2 regions of the Leifsonia sp. 2MCAF36 genome follow, and region 2 is predicted to be linked to the other one. Evidence: predicted binding sites of a transcription regulator. Region 2 holds the regulator's gene; the other holds the start of a gene.
The links. Region 2 encodes HspR, which represses chaperone genes until heat shock. Its sites were predicted from a motif close to AAGTTGAGTCNNNNNGACTCAACTT; they were not measured.
Positions count from the first base shown of each region.

Region 1: AB4079_RS18195 (ATP-dependent Clp protease ATP-binding subunit) is a predicted target of HspR. The motif match lies at 4,582-4,606, and genes of this name have one in related genera.

Region 1 is NZ_JBFRGV010000014.1:37,061-44,307, forward strand. Features, by position in the region: gene AB4079_RS18165 (glycoside hydrolase family 15 protein) at 1-1,177, shown strand, start outside; gene AB4079_RS18170 (hypothetical protein) at 1,168-1,716, shown strand; gene AB4079_RS18175 (alpha/beta fold hydrolase) at 1,742-2,455, opposite strand; gene AB4079_RS18180 (DUF2000 domain-containing protein) at 2,491-2,874, opposite strand; gene AB4079_RS18185 (Lrp/AsnC family transcriptional regulator) at 3,060-3,515, shown strand; gene AB4079_RS18190 (aldo/keto reductase) at 3,571-4,389, shown strand; gene AB4079_RS18195 (ATP-dependent Clp protease ATP-binding subunit) at 4,625-7,168, shown strand.
Region 2 is NZ_JBFRGV010000007.1:147,214-154,460, reverse strand. Features, by position in the region: gene AB4079_RS12855 (alkaline phosphatase family protein) at 1-944, shown strand, start outside; gene AB4079_RS12850 (heat shock protein transcriptional repressor HspR) at 1,331-1,744, opposite strand; gene AB4079_RS12845 (DnaJ C-terminal domain-containing protein) at 1,747-2,754, opposite strand; gene AB4079_RS12840 (nucleotide exchange factor GrpE) at 2,872-3,534, opposite strand; gene dnaK (molecular chaperone DnaK) at 3,537-5,399, opposite strand; gene AB4079_RS12830 (MFS transporter) at 5,565-7,148, opposite strand.

The DNA.
Region 1 (7,247 bases), on a different contig from region 2:
CCGCAGCACCTTCACGGGACGCTGGCGGGAGGAGGTGGAGCGCTCAGCGATGGTGCTGAAGCTGCTGCAGTATGCACCCACCGGGGCGCTGGTGGCCGCGCCGACGGCCGCGCTGCCGGAGCAGCTCGGCGGCGTTCGCAACTGGGACTACCGCTACACGTGGATTCGGGATGCCTCCTTCTCGGTCTTCTCCCTGCTCGCGCTCGGCTACACCGACGAAGCGATCGCGTTCGAGCTGTGGGTCGGCGATCGGGTGATCGAACAGGTCGGCGACTCGTCCGGGCCGCTGAAGATCATGTACCGGATCGACGGATCATCCGACCTGGAGGAGCTCACCCTGGACCACTTCGAGGGCTACGCCGGCTCGCGACCCGTCCACGTCGGGAACGGGGCGGCGGACCAGCTGCAGCTCGACATCTACGGGGAGGCGTTGGAGGCGCTCGCCGTCGGCGAGCAGTTCCGCCCGATCGGCAACCCGGGGTGGGCGAAGCTGCGCGGCATCCTGGACTGGCTGGCCGACAACTGGGATCAGCCCGACGAAGGGGTGTGGGAGACCCGCGGCGGCAGGAAGGACTTCACCTACGGCCGAATCATGTGCTGGGTCGCCTTCGACCGGGGCATCCGCATCGCGCGCGACCGCGGCCTCCCCGCGCCGCTGGAACGGTGGACGGCCGAACGGGACGCCATCTACGAGCAGGTGTTCACGCGCTGCTGGAACCCCGAGCGGAAGGCCTTCACGCAGTACCCGGGCACCGATGTCGTGGATGCGATCACTCTGCTGATGCCGCGGGTCGGGATGATCGCGCCGCAGGACCCGATGTGGCTGTCGACGCTCGACGCGATCGGGGAGGAGCTGGTGACCGACAGCCTGGTGTACCGCTACAACCCGGCGGCCTCGCCGGACGGCCTGCCCGGCGAGGAGGGCACCTTCTCGCTCTGCTCCTTCTTCTACGTGATGGCGCTCACCGACGCTGGGCGGCTGGAGGAGGCGCAGTACGCGTTCGAGAAGATGCTGACCTACGGCAACCATGTGGGCCTGTACGCGGAGGAGATCGACCCGTCGGGTCTGCAGCTCGGCAACTTCCCGCAGGCCTTCACCCACCTGGCGCTGATCCGTGCAGCGATCGAGCTGGACGCCGCCCTGGAGAGTGCGGCGACGCGGCGCCGATGGACCTGAACGAGCCGGGAAACCCTCCGGGCGACCGCGATCCGTCCGTCCGGAGGGGGTTGTGGCGGCACTGGGGGTCTCCGGCCGCGATCTACGGGACGATCGTCTATGCAAGCGTCGTGGCGGCGGCTTCGGGCGCCGACGACGACCAGGAGTCGGCCGTGCGCCTGCTCGTCTTCAGCCTGGTGAGCATCGTCGTCTTCTGGCTCGCGCACGTCTATTCGACCGCGCTCGGATTCCAGGCAGATGAGGCCAGCGTCAGGGGCCGCGTGCGGGACTCGATCCGCCACGCGCTCAGCGAGTCCGGTGGGATGCTGGAGGCGGCCATCGTGCCCAGCATCCCTCTGCTGCTGGCAGCCATCGGGGCACTGCCCCCCGACTTCGGTGTCGCCCTGGCGCTCTGGCTGGCCGTGCTGATGCTCGCCATCCTCGGGTTCTCGGCGTTCCGGCGTCGCGGCCGCTCCGTGCTGGTCTGCCTGGTCGGGGCGGTCGTCACGGGATCGTTCGGGATCGTCGTCATCCTGCTGAAGAGCGCGCTGCAGCACTGAGTGCGCGCGTCACCGAGTGCGAGCCTCAGCGGTCGGCGACCTCCGCCAGCAGCGCGCCGAGCTCGGCGGGGCGGGTGAACATCGGCCAGTGTCCGGTCGGCAGCTCGACCACGTCGAGGCGCTCCAGGCGCCCGACCTCCGCCAGCACCGGCGAGCCGCCGTCGACCCAGGAGCGGAGGTCCGCCGGCGTGAACTCGCACGCGACGATCGTGGCCGGGACGGCTCGACGTCGTGCGTCGTCCGTGAGCTCGATCGGGGTGGTGGGGATCGCTCCCGGCTCAGGGACGGCCGTGCGGCGGAACTCCTCCCGCTGCGCGTCGGTGAGGTCGACCAGGTCGGCGTCTTCGAAGTCCTCCCAGTCGAGCAGGTCGATCTCGCCGTCGACGGGCGTCAGGTCCGAGGCGATGACGCCGCCGGGCCCGAGCGGCCAGGAGTCGACGTAGACCGTCCGCGAGACCCGGTCCGGACGCAGTCCCGTCGCGGCGTAGGCCAGCGGACCGCCGCCCGAGTGCCCGACGAGCACCACATCCCGTGCGCCGGCGTCGCCGACCGCGTCGATCTGACGGACGATCGCATCCACCTGGTCCGGCACCGTGATGCGGCCGCGATCGGTCTCTCCCGACTCCAGGCCGGGCAGCGTGAGCGGATGCGCATGGTGCCCCGACCGCTCGATGACGGGCGCCACCTCCCGCCAGGCGTCGGCGCCGAGCCAGAATCCGGGAACGAGGATGATCTCCATGCGCCGACGGTAGCGCAGAGGTCCGACATCCCGCGCTACAGCAGCGCCAGCTTGCCGACGATGCGGTCGACCCGGTTGCGCGGACCGACGATGCTGACCGCGTAGTAGGGGAGTTCGCCGGAGCGGGACCCGGTCACCCCCTGCAGGTACTCGTCGTAGACGCGGGTCAGCTGTGCGGCAGCCGGCATATCGGCGACGAAGACGTCCTCTGCGGTCCCCGCCTTCACCCGGATCGCCGCCAGCTGCGTGCCGGAGGCCCGCAGAACCGAGCATCCCGCCCAGGGCAGCCCGGGATGCGCGCTCCCGTCGGCGTCCACCGCGTCCGGGCCGAGAAGTCCGTCCACACGAGCTGCAGTGGCCGCCGCCGCGCAGATGGCCGCATTGGCGGCGATGCCCGCAGGCAGCGACTCGTCCACCACGACCACCCATTCAGCCGGGCCGACCGCGTCGGCGCGCCCGTGTCCACCTCGTGGGGAAGGAAGCCGACGGAGTTCGTCATAGCATATGTCCTTTCGTTCGGCTCGATCGGCCTGAATCTACAGACAACGCTCGTCTGATGCTGACGATCCGAATTTCGTTCGGCGACCGCGGTATTCTGCACGACATGGACGAACTTGATCGGGCGATCCTGCGAGAACTCCAGTCGGATGCGCGGCGCAGCAACCGAGACATCGCCGCCGCCGTCGGGGTCTCACCGAGCACCGCGCTGGAGCGCACCAGGGCGCTGCGGCGACGCGGAATCATCCGCGGCGCCGTGCTCGACGTGGACCTGGCGGCGATCGGCCGCCCGGTTCAGGCGCTCATCGCCGTGCGCATCCGGCCGCCGTCGCGTCCGGTGATCGAGGGATTCCGGGACTGGGTGGCGGCGCTGCCCGAGACGCTCGGCGTGTTCGTCACGAGCGGGAACGAGGACTTCATCGTCCACGTCGCGGTCGCCGACAACGAGAGCCTGTACGCCTTCGTGATCGACCGGCTCACCCAGCGCCGGGAGATCGCCGACGTCCGGACGTCCGTCGTCTACGAGCACCTGCGCAACGGGAGCCTGGAGCCGCTGAACTGATCCGTGGGGCGGGGCTACCATGTGCCGCACCGCATCCTTCTGAGAGGAATCACGCATGCCCGCACTGACCGACACGTTCACGCTCTCCAACGGCGTCACCATCCCCAAGATCGGGTTCGGCACCTGGCAGATCCCCGACGGCCCGGAGACCTACGACTCGGTCCGCACCGCTCTGGACGCCGGCTACCGGCACATCGACACGGCTCGCGCGTACGGCAACGAGGCGAGCGTGGGACGCGCGGTGCGCGACAGCGGCATCCCGCGCGACGAGATCTTCATCACCACCAAGTGCCCCGCCGAGGTGAAGGATGCGGAGGGCGCGCGTCACGCGTTCGACCGGTCGACGGAGCTGCTCGATTTGGGCGCGATCGACCTGTACCTCATCCACGCGCCGTGGCCGTGGAACGCGATCGGCAGCGACCATCGCGCAGGCAACATCGAGGTCTGGAAGGTGTTCGAGGAGGTCTATGAGGAGGGACGGACCCGATCGATCGGCGTCAGCAACTTCACGGTCGCCGACCTGGATTCGCTGATCGACGCGACGGAGGTTGTCCCGCACGCCGACCAGATCCGGTGGTTCGTGGGGAACACGCAGCCGGAGACCACGGCCTACTGCCAGGAGCACGACATCCTCGTCGAGGGCTACTCGCCGCTGGCGACCGGGCGCCTGCTCGACAACGCGGACATCGCAGACATCGCGGAGAAGTACGGGAAGTCGGTGGCACAGGTGAGCATCCGCTACCTGCTGCAGAAGGACATCCTGCCCCTGCCGAAGTCGACGACCCCGAGCCGCATCGTCGAGAACGCCGACGTCGACTTCGAGCTGTCGGCCGAGGACGTCGCGGCGCTCGACGCTCTTCACGCGGGCGAGTGACGTCCTGAGGGGCCCTTCCGTCGGAGATCCGCCGGCCAAAGAAGGAGATTCGGCGGCCTGAGCCGTCGAATCTCCTTCTCACCGCGGTGCGTCGGAGATTTCGAGGTCCTTCTCCGCCGTTAGCAGCCACCGGCAAGATCCGCCGAAAATCGTCGCCCGAGAGCCAGGAATAAAGGCCCCCCTCCTGCGTTGGACTTGAGTGCACAAGGCTCAACTTTCAGAAACAGGAGAACACGTGCCTGAGAACTTCACTCCCGACGGTGACGGCAACAACTCGTTCGACGAGTTCCTTGCGCGGTACCTCGCGGGTGAGCGTGCGCGCAACGCACGCTCGATCGACATCAGCCGCTTCCTCAGCCGGCGCACCCAGGAGATCCTCGCCGAGGCGGGGCGCTTCGCGCTGGAGCACGGCCATAACGAGCTGGACGCTCTGCACGTCCTCCGCGTGATGGCCGAGCAGGAGCCGGCCGCCGACGCCATGCGCCGCATCGGCGTCGACCCATCGCGCGTCGCGCAGGCCGCCGAGTCGCGCCTACCCGCCTCCAGCGACGTCATCCGTGCGGACGGCGCCTCCATCACCGGTGCGCTGCAGCGCGCACTCTTCCACGCGTACCAGGTCGCCCAGGCGTCCGGCTCCACGTACATCGACCCCGAGCACGTCTTCTTCGCGCTCGTCATCGGTCGTGACGCCCCGGCCGGCCGGGTGCTGCAGGCCGCCGGTGTGACCCCGGAGGCGCTGACCGAGTCCATGGGCGACCGTGCGACGGTGGATGCGAGCGGCGCGGGCGACCGTGCCACCTCCCAGGAGGCCTCGCAGACCCCCATGCTGGACCAGTTCGGCACCGACCTGACCGCGCTCGCACGCGACGGCAAGCTCGACCCGGTCATCGGCCGGCTGGACGAGATCGAGCAGGCGGTCGAGATCCTCTCTCGCCGCACCAAGAACAACCCGGTGCTGGTCGGCGAGGCCGGCGTCGGCAAGACGGCGATCGTCGAGGGCCTGGCCCGCGCCATCGTCGCGGGAGACGTGCCGGAGCAGCTGCAGGAGAAGCGGGTCGTCTCGCTCGACCTGGCCGCGATGGTCGCGGGTACCCGCTACCGCGGCGACTTCGAGGAGCGCCTCACCACCCTGATGGACGAGATCAGCGCGGGAACCGACGAGCTGATCGTGTTCATCGACGAGTTGCACACCGTGGTGGGTGCCGGAGGCTCCGGCGAGTCCGGCGGCATGGACGCCGGCAACATCCTCAAGCCGCGTCTGGCACGCGGCGACCTGCACCTGATCGGTGCGACCACGCTGAAGGAGTACCGCCGCATCGAGAAGGACCCGGCGCTGGAGCGCCGCTTCCAGCCGGTGACCGTCGGCGAGCCGTCCGTGGAGGACGCAGTGCTCATCCTGGACGGCCTCCGCGCCGCCTACGAGGAGCACCACGGCGTGCGCTACACGGCCGACGCCATCCGCGCCGCCGTGGAGCTGTCCGACCGCTACGTCTCCGACCGGTTCCTTCCCGACAAGGCCATCGACCTGATCGACCAGGCCGGCGCGCGCCTGCGCCTCTCGCTGGGCAAGCGCGTCGACACCTCCGCCCTGATGGAGCGGCTGGCCACGCTGGAGTCCGAGAAGAACTCCGCGGTCACCGCCGAGCACTACGAGGAGGCGTCGCGGCTGCGCGACGAGATCGAGTCCGTTCAGCACTCGCTGGACGAGCTGGCGTCGGCTCCCCGGGTGGATGCGGTGGTCGGCGAGCCGGAGATCGCTGCGATCGTGTCGCGCTCGACCGGCATCCCGGTGTCCCGCGTCGGCGAGGCCGACCGTGAGCGCCTGGCGCGCCTCGAGTCGGAGCTGCACGAACGGGTGATCGGCCAGCACGACGCAGTCGTCTCGGTCGCGAAGGCTGTCCGGCGCAACCGCACCGGCCTCGGCGACGAGGGCCGTCCGGTCGGCAGCTTCCTCTTCCTCGGCCCCACCGGTGTCGGCAAGACCGAGCTGGCGAAGTCGCTCGCGGCGTCGCTGTTCGGCTCGGAGAAGGCGATGCTGCGGTTCGACATGAGCGAGTTCGGCGAGCGCCACACGGTCGCCCGGCTGGTCGGCGCCCCTCCCGGATACGTCGGCTACGACGAGGCCGGCCAGCTGACCGAGCGCGTGCGCCGCAACCCGTACTCGGTGGTGCTCTTCGACGAGATCGAGAAGGCGCACCCGGACGTGTTCAACCTGCTGCTGCAGGTGCTGGACGACGGCCGCCTGACCGACGGTCAGGGCCGCACGGTCGACTTCCGCAACACGGTGGTCATCATGACGTCGAACCTCGGTTCGGAGTTCCTGGCCAGCCGCAGCGGAGCTCTCGGCTTCATCCCGGCCGGGTCGGACGGTTTCGCCTCGGAGAAGGACATCCGCGACCGCGTGATGGGCAAGCTCCGTGAGGCCATGCGTCCGGAGTTCCTGAACCGGATCGACGAGATCGTCCTGTTCCGGAAGCTGGACGCCGAGCAGCTGCGCGACATCGTCCGTCTGCTGCTGAACGCGACCGCCTCCCGCCTGGCCGCCCGCGACATCGCCTTCAAGGCGACGGATGCGGCGGTCGCGTGGATCGCGGACGCCGGCTACGAGCCGGAGTACGGGGCCCGTCCGCTCCGTCGCGTCATCCAGCGCGAGGTCGACGACCGCATCGCCGAACTGATGGTCAGCGGCGAGCTGGGCGAGGGCGGCCGCGTGACCGTGGACGCCGAGGCCGGCGACCTGCGCGTCACCGCCGCAGCGTCCCTCCCCGTCGCGGCGTAACCGCCCCCGCACCACCCGCCACGGCGCCGGCCCGTCCCAGGGCCGGCGCCTTCGCGCATCCCGGCATCTGGTGGACGCA
Region 2 (7,247 bases):
TCGCCGGTGCGCAGTTCAGCGGGGACTGGACCAAGGACAACGCCGCAACGCAGCAGTACGACGGCTACAAGGTCACGGCGGTGCTCAACGAGATCGACGGCAAGGACCACTCCGGCGCGAACGCTGAGCCGGTTCCGGCGATCTTCGGGATGAACTTCCAGTCGGTGTCGACCGCGCAGAAGCTCCCGACGTCCGACGGCCTGACCGGCGGGTACCTCGCCGATGGGAAGACGCCCGGCCCGCTGCTGGCCAAGGCCCTCGGCTTCGTCGACACCTCGCTCGCGAAGTTCACTGCCGAGCTGAAGAAGACCGGACACGACCGGGACACGACGATCATCCTGTCGGCGAAGCACGGACAGTCGCCCACCGACCCCGCCGCGCTGAAGCGCATCGACGACGGCCCGATCATCGACGGCCTGAACGCAGCGTGGACGGCCGCCCATCCGGGTTCCGGCGCGCTCGTCGCCTTCTCGACCGATGACGACATCATGCAGCTGTGGCTGAGCCAGCACACGCAGGCGGCCGCGGACTTCGCCAAGAACTACCTGGCGACGCACACCGGATCCGGCACGACCTACAGCACGGCTCCGATCACCGTCGGGTCCTCCGGCTTGACCGACATCTACGCGGGGGCCGCGGTCGCGAAGTACTTCGGGACGTCGGCGTCGGACTCGCGCATCCCGGACATCCTGGGCATCGCACAGACCGGCGTGGTGTACACCGGCGGGACGTCGAAGATCGCCGAGCACGGTGGCGCCTCGGCGGACGACCGTGATGTGCCGATCGTCGTCGCGACGCCGGATGCGCGCCGCGCGAAGCGGATCGGCGCACCGGTCGAGACGACGCAGATCGCGCCGACCATCCTCAGCCAGCTCGGCCTCGACCCGCGGGCCCCGCAGGCGGTCCGGATCGAGGGGACGAAATCGCTCCCGTCGGAGCGCTGACCCACCGCGACCCCGTCGCGAGGGTCGCATCCCTCGCGAGGTGCTCGTAGTCGTGGACGACATGCCGTGTCGGTGCGCAACTGCGAGCACTTCGCGTCGTCGAGTCGTGAGTGGGCGCTCCTATTCGCGACGGGTGGTGACATGATGTCGCAATCGGAGGGATGCGGGACGGCGAGGTGCTCGTAGTCGTCGCCGACACGCCGTGTCGGTGCGCGACTGCGAGCACTTCGTGGTTCTAGTCGTGAGTAGGCGCTCCTATTCGCGACGAGTGGTGACATGATGTCGCAATCGGAGGGATGCAGGACCCCCGGCGCCGCGCGAGGTGACCGAGCGCGGGACGCGCGGAGCGCGGCGCGCGGGACGCGGGGACGCGGGCCGCGGCGCGGTCAGCGCTCGAGCGGGCGCCAGACGACGAGCTGGTTGCTGCGGCGGATGCGGGTGCCCGCACGCATCGAGACGACCTCGCCCTCCGAGCCGGCCGCGAAGACGCGGCGGCCCGGCCTGTTGAGGAGTTCGTCGGCGAGCGCCGACTCCAGCTCGCGCACCCGGCCGCGGAGCTCGCCCACCTGGTCTTCGAGTTCCAGGATGCGGCGGATGCCCTCCAGGCTCACGCCCTCGGAACCGAGGCGGGCGATCTCCTGAAGCTTGGCGACGTCGCGCATCGAGTAGCGGCGTGACTTGCCGGCGGTTCGGTTGGGGCTGACGAGTCCGAGCCGGTCGTACTGGCGGAGCGTCTGCGGGTGCATGCCCGCGAGCTCCGCCGCGATCGAGATCACGAAGACCTGGCTGTTCTCGTCCATCGTCAGCTCCGGGCCTTGGCCAGGATGTCGTCCCGCGGGTTCTCGTCGGGCAGCTTGGCGGCGAACGCCTCCAGCGCATCCTTCGCCTCGGCGGAGAGGTGCGACGGGACCGCCACCTGGACGACCGCGAGCAGGTCGCCGGTGCCTTTGCCGGTCTCGACGCCGCGACCCTTCACGCGCAGCACGCGTCCGCTCGGGGTGCCGGGGGCGACGCGCAGCTTGACCGGGTCGCCGCCGAGCGTGGGCACCTCGATGGTCGCGCCGAGCGCTGCCTCCGCAAAGGTCACCGGCACGTTGACGCGCAGGTTCAGGCCGTCCCGCTCGAACACGGGGTGCTTGCGCACGGCCACGGTGAGGACGATGTCGCCGGCTTCGCCGCCGTCGGGACTCGGCTGGCCCTTGCCGCGCAGCTTGATCTTCTGGCCGTCGGCGACCCCTGCGGGGATCTTCACCTTGATCGGTTTGCCGTCGGCCGCCTGCAGCGTGATGGTCTCACCGCGAGTGGCGGTCACGAAGTCGATGGTGGTGTGGGCGGTCACGTCACGACCGCGGGTCGGTCCGCCGTAGCCGCGGTAGCCTCCCGTCGTGGTGCCGAACCGGCCATTGCCGAAGAGTCCGCCGAAGACGTCGTCGAAGCCGCCGCCTCCCTGCTGGAAGGCCCCTCCGTTAGTGAAGTACTGACTCTGCTGCTGGCCGCCCTGGCCGAACATCCCGCCGAAGACGTCGTCGAAACCGCCCTGACCGCCCGAGCCGGGCGCGGTGAACCGTGCGCCGGTCCCCATCGCGCGGATCTGGTCGTACTCCTTGCGCTCCTCGGGGTCATTGAGCACCGAGTAGGCCTCGCTGATCTCCTTGAACTTCGCCTCTGCGGCGGCGTCGCCCGGGTTCGAGTCGGGGTGGTACTTGCGCGCAAGCTTGCGGTACGTCTTCTTGAGGTCGGCCTCGCTGACGTCCTTGGAGACGCCGAGCACCTTGTAGAAGTCCTTGTCGAACCAGTCCTGGCTAGCCACGGGCGCCTCCTCTCACGTCGTTGACGGTGGTGGATGAAGTCTGCATGTTTTGCACGTGCACCGCGACCGGAGCGGCGGGACCGATGTCCCGCCGCTCCGCCGTGCGCTGCTGCCGGGTCAGGCCGGCACCGCGACGACGACCTTCGCCACCCGCACAGTGGTGGAGCCCAGCCGGTAGCCGGTCTCCACGACCTCGGCGACGGTGTCCGCCGTCACGCCCGGTGTGGGCTGCTGGAAGATCGCCTCATGGATCTGCGGGTCGAAGGGCTCGCCCTTCTCGCCGTAGGGGACGAGGCCGAGACGCTCGACCGCCGTGCGGAGTTTCGCGGCGATGGTCGAGAACGCGCTGCCCTCGCCCAGGTCGCCGTGCTTCTCCGCCCGCTCGAGGTCGTCGAGCACGGGGATGAGGCCCTTGACGGCATCCCCCACTGCCCGCTCGCGCTCGATCTCGCGGTTGGCCTCCGTGCGCTTGCGGTAGTTCGCGTACTCCGCGGTCACCCGCTGGAGGTCGGCGAGGCGCTCGGCGGCGAGTTCCTCTGCGGTCGTCTGGCCGGACAGGATGTCGAGGTCGTCATCGCTCAGGATGTCGCCCTCCTCCTTCTCGTCGGCCGGGCCGACGTCGACGAGTTCCTCGTGGGAGAGGTCGTGCTCGCCGTCGTCGCCCTGCTTGCCGCCGTCGGGCTGCCGGACCTTCCCGGTCTCAGGGTCGATCTTCCGCTTGTCGTGGATGATCGGCTCCTCGCGTTCCGGCTCCTCCGAGCCGCCGTTCTGGTCCGACATCGTTACTTCTTCTCCTCGTCGTCGACGACCTCGGCGTCGATGACGTCCTCGTCGTCGGAGGACGTCTCGCCCGCCTGCTGACCCTCGGCAGGCTCGGACGGCGCCTCGGGAGCCTGAGCTGACGAGTAGATCGCCTCGCCCAGCTTGCCCTGGCTCGCGTTGAGCTTGTCGAAAGCGGTCTTCACCGCGTCGTCGTCGTCACCGGCGAGGGCGGCCTTGACGCCGTCCACGTCGCCCTGGACCTCGTTCTTGACGTCCTCCGGGAGCTTGTCCTCGTTGTCCTTGATCAGCTTCTCGATCGAGTAGACGAGCTGCTCGGCCTGATTGCGGGTCTCGGCGGACTCACGGCGCTTCTTGTCCTCGGCCGCGTGCTCCTCGGCCTCGCGCACCATGCGCTCGATGTCGTCCTTCGGCAGGCTGGACCCGCCGGTGATCGTCATCGACTGCTCCTTGCCGGTGCCCTTGTCCTTGGCGGACACGTGCACGATGCCGTTGGCGTCGATGTCGAAGGTGACCTCGATCTGCGGGATGCCGCGGGGGGCCGGGGCGATACCGGTCAGCTCGAAGGTGCCGAGCGGCTTGTTGTCGCGGGTGAACTCGCGCTCGCCCTGGAACACCTGGATCGCGACGGACGGCTGGTTGTCGTCGGCCGTGGTGAAGGTCTCGCTGCGCTTGGTGGGGATGGCCGTGTTGCGCTCGATGAGCTTGGTCATGATCCCGCCCTTGGTCTCGATGCCGAGGGACAGCGGGGTGACGTCGATGAGGAGGACGTCCTTGCGCTCGCCCTTCAGGACACCGGCCTGCAGGGCGGCGCCGACGGCGACGACCTCGTCCGGGTTCACGCCCTTGTTGGGCTCCTTGCCGCCGGTCTCCTGCTTCACGAGCTCGGAGACGGCCGGCATACGGGTCGAACCACCGACGAGCACGACGTGCGCGATGTCGCCGACCTTGATGCCGGCCTCACGGATGACGTCCTGGAACGGCTTCTTGGTGCGGTCGAGGAGGTCGCTGGTCATCTGCTCGAACTGGGCGCGGGTGAGCGACTCGTCGAGGTTGGCCGGACCGTTCTCGGTGAGCGAGAGGTAGGGCAGCTGGATGCTGGTCGACATGCTCGACGACAGCTCCTTCTTGGCCTGCTCCGCAGCCTCCTTGAGGCGCTGGAGGGCGATCTTGTCCTTGGAGACGTCGACGCCGGTGCTGTCCTTGAAGCGCTTGATCAGCCAGTCGACGATCCGCTGGTCCCAGTCGTCGCCGCCGAGGCGGTTGTCGCCGGCGGTCGAGCGGACCTGGATGGTCGAGAAGTCGTCGTCCTTTCCCACCTCGAGCAGGGAGACGTCGAAGGTACCGCCACCGAGGTCGAAGACGAGGATGAGCTCGTCCTCCTTGCCCTTGTCGAGGCCGTACGCGAGCGCGGCGGCGGTGGGCTCGTTGATGATGCGCAGCACGTTGAGGCCCGCGATCTCACCGGCCTCCTTGGTGGCCTGGCGCTCGGCGTCGTTGAAGTACGCCGGCACGGTGATGACCGCGTCGGTGACGGTGTCGCCGAGGTACTGCTCGGCGTCGCGCTTCAGCTTCTGCAGGATGCGCGCCGAGATCTCCTGGGCGGTGTACTTCTTGCCGTCGACGTCGGTGTTCCAGGTGGTGCCCATGTGGCGCTTGACCGACGAGATGGTGCGGTCGACGTTGGTCACCGCCTGGCGCTTGGCGGTCTCGCCGACGAGGACCTCGCCGTCCTTGGTGAAGGCGACCACCGACGGGGTGGTGCGGAAGCCTTCCGCGTTCGCGATGACCGTGGGCTCGCCGCCCTCGAGCACCGAGACGACGGAGTTCGTGGTTCCGAGGTCGATTCCTACTGCACGTGACATATGTGCTTCTCTCCTTTGTTGCTGGCTTGTGGCCGTGAAAGTCTGCGGTCAAGACTTGAGCCTCGACGGCTCAACACTGTCATCCCATCGGGATGGTGTCAAGACGGCGACGGCCAAACTTGAGTACACATGACTCAACTTTAGGAGAGTTCCCAGTATTCCGGATCAGCCGGCGAGCGACCCCTCGGCCGCAGCGTTGGGCGCCGGGTCCGGGAGGCGGCGCATCCGGAAGGCGTTGGCGACGCCGAGGAGCCCGGCCAGCAGCGGCACCAGAAGGGCGACCTGCAGGGAGATCGGCCGCGACTCGGTGTTGATGCGGACGACTTCCGCCCGCACTTCGGGCGGCTCGGTCGCGAGCAGTTCGGTGAGCTTGGTGTTGGACATGACCTCGGCATCGCTCTCCAGCACGTGGGAGATCTGCTGCTTGTCGTCGGGCGGCAAGACGGTGCTGGCGTCCGTCTTGGCGGTGAACGTCGCCGCCAGCGTCGCCAGCATGATCGCGCCGGCGAAGGCCAGCCCGAAGGAGAGCCCGAATGACCCGGCGGCGGAGTTCACGCCCGCCGCCTCGCTCACCCGCTCATCCGACACCGGCGACAGCGTGTAGTTGTTCAGCTGCGAGACCAGCAGCCCGAGCCCGCAGCCGGCGATGATGAGCGGCAGCGTCAAGTACCAGCCCGAGGTGGCGATCGGCACCAGCGGAATGATCGCCGCGATCCCGACGACCACGAGCACGAAGCCCCAGAGGATGAGCGTCGCCGGCCTGCGCTTCAGCCCACGGCCGGCGAGCAGCGCGACGACGAACATGCTCAGCGACAGCGGCGCGATCGAAAGCCCGGACCACAGGGCGTTGTACTCGAGCACCATCTGCAGGTAGATCGGCAGGGCGATCATCGTGCCGCCCAGCGCGATCTGCTGCAGCAGCTGCCCGGACACCCCGGACTGGAACAGCCTCGACCGGAACAGCCGTGGATCGAGCAGCGTCGGCTTCGAGCGCCGCGAGCGGGACCGCAGCCAGATGATCAGCGAGAGCAGGCCGGCGACGCCGACCAGGATGATCAGCAGCACCCGCTCGCCGCCCTCCTGCCAGACCAGGATGCCGGTGACGATGCCGCCCATCCCGACCACCGAGAAGAAGGCGCCGACGAGGTCGATCGACCGGTCGCCGGTGTACGGGACATCCTTCACCAGGCCGATCCCGGCCAGCACGACGGCGATGATGACGGCTTCCAGCAGGAAGCCGACCCGCCACGACAGGAAGGTCGTGATGAAGCCGCCGAGCAGCGGCCCGACCGCCGCCGCGATCGCCGCTGACGCCCCCACCAGCGCGTAGACGCGCTTCTGCTGCGCGCCCTCGAAGTTTCCGTGGATCAGGGACTGCATGGACGGAAGCAGCAGCGAGGCGCCGATCCCGCCGATCACCGCCCAGAACAGGATGATCGCCGCCAGGTTCTGCGCCAGCGTCATGGCGATCGCGCCGACGGCGTACCCGAGCAACCCGAGGATGTAGGCGAGCTTCCGCCCGATCAGGTCGCCGGTCTTGCCGCCGATCAGGATGAAGGCCGCAGAGACCAGCGCTTCGAGCGCGATCGCGCTCTGCACCCCACTGACCGTCGTATGGAGGTCGTGGACGACCGCTGAGATCGAGACGTTCATCAGTGAGGTGTCCACGACCAGGACGAACATCGCCATCGCCAGCAGAATCGCCAGACGCCCGTTGAACCGCGTCGGCGCAGAGCCCGCATCCGTCATGGCGCCCCCTTCCGTTGCGGTCAGGCAAGCACACGACGAGCTTCTTGGGACTCCCCCGATTCACACCGACCGCACAAGCACCGTCGATAGCGTCGACGA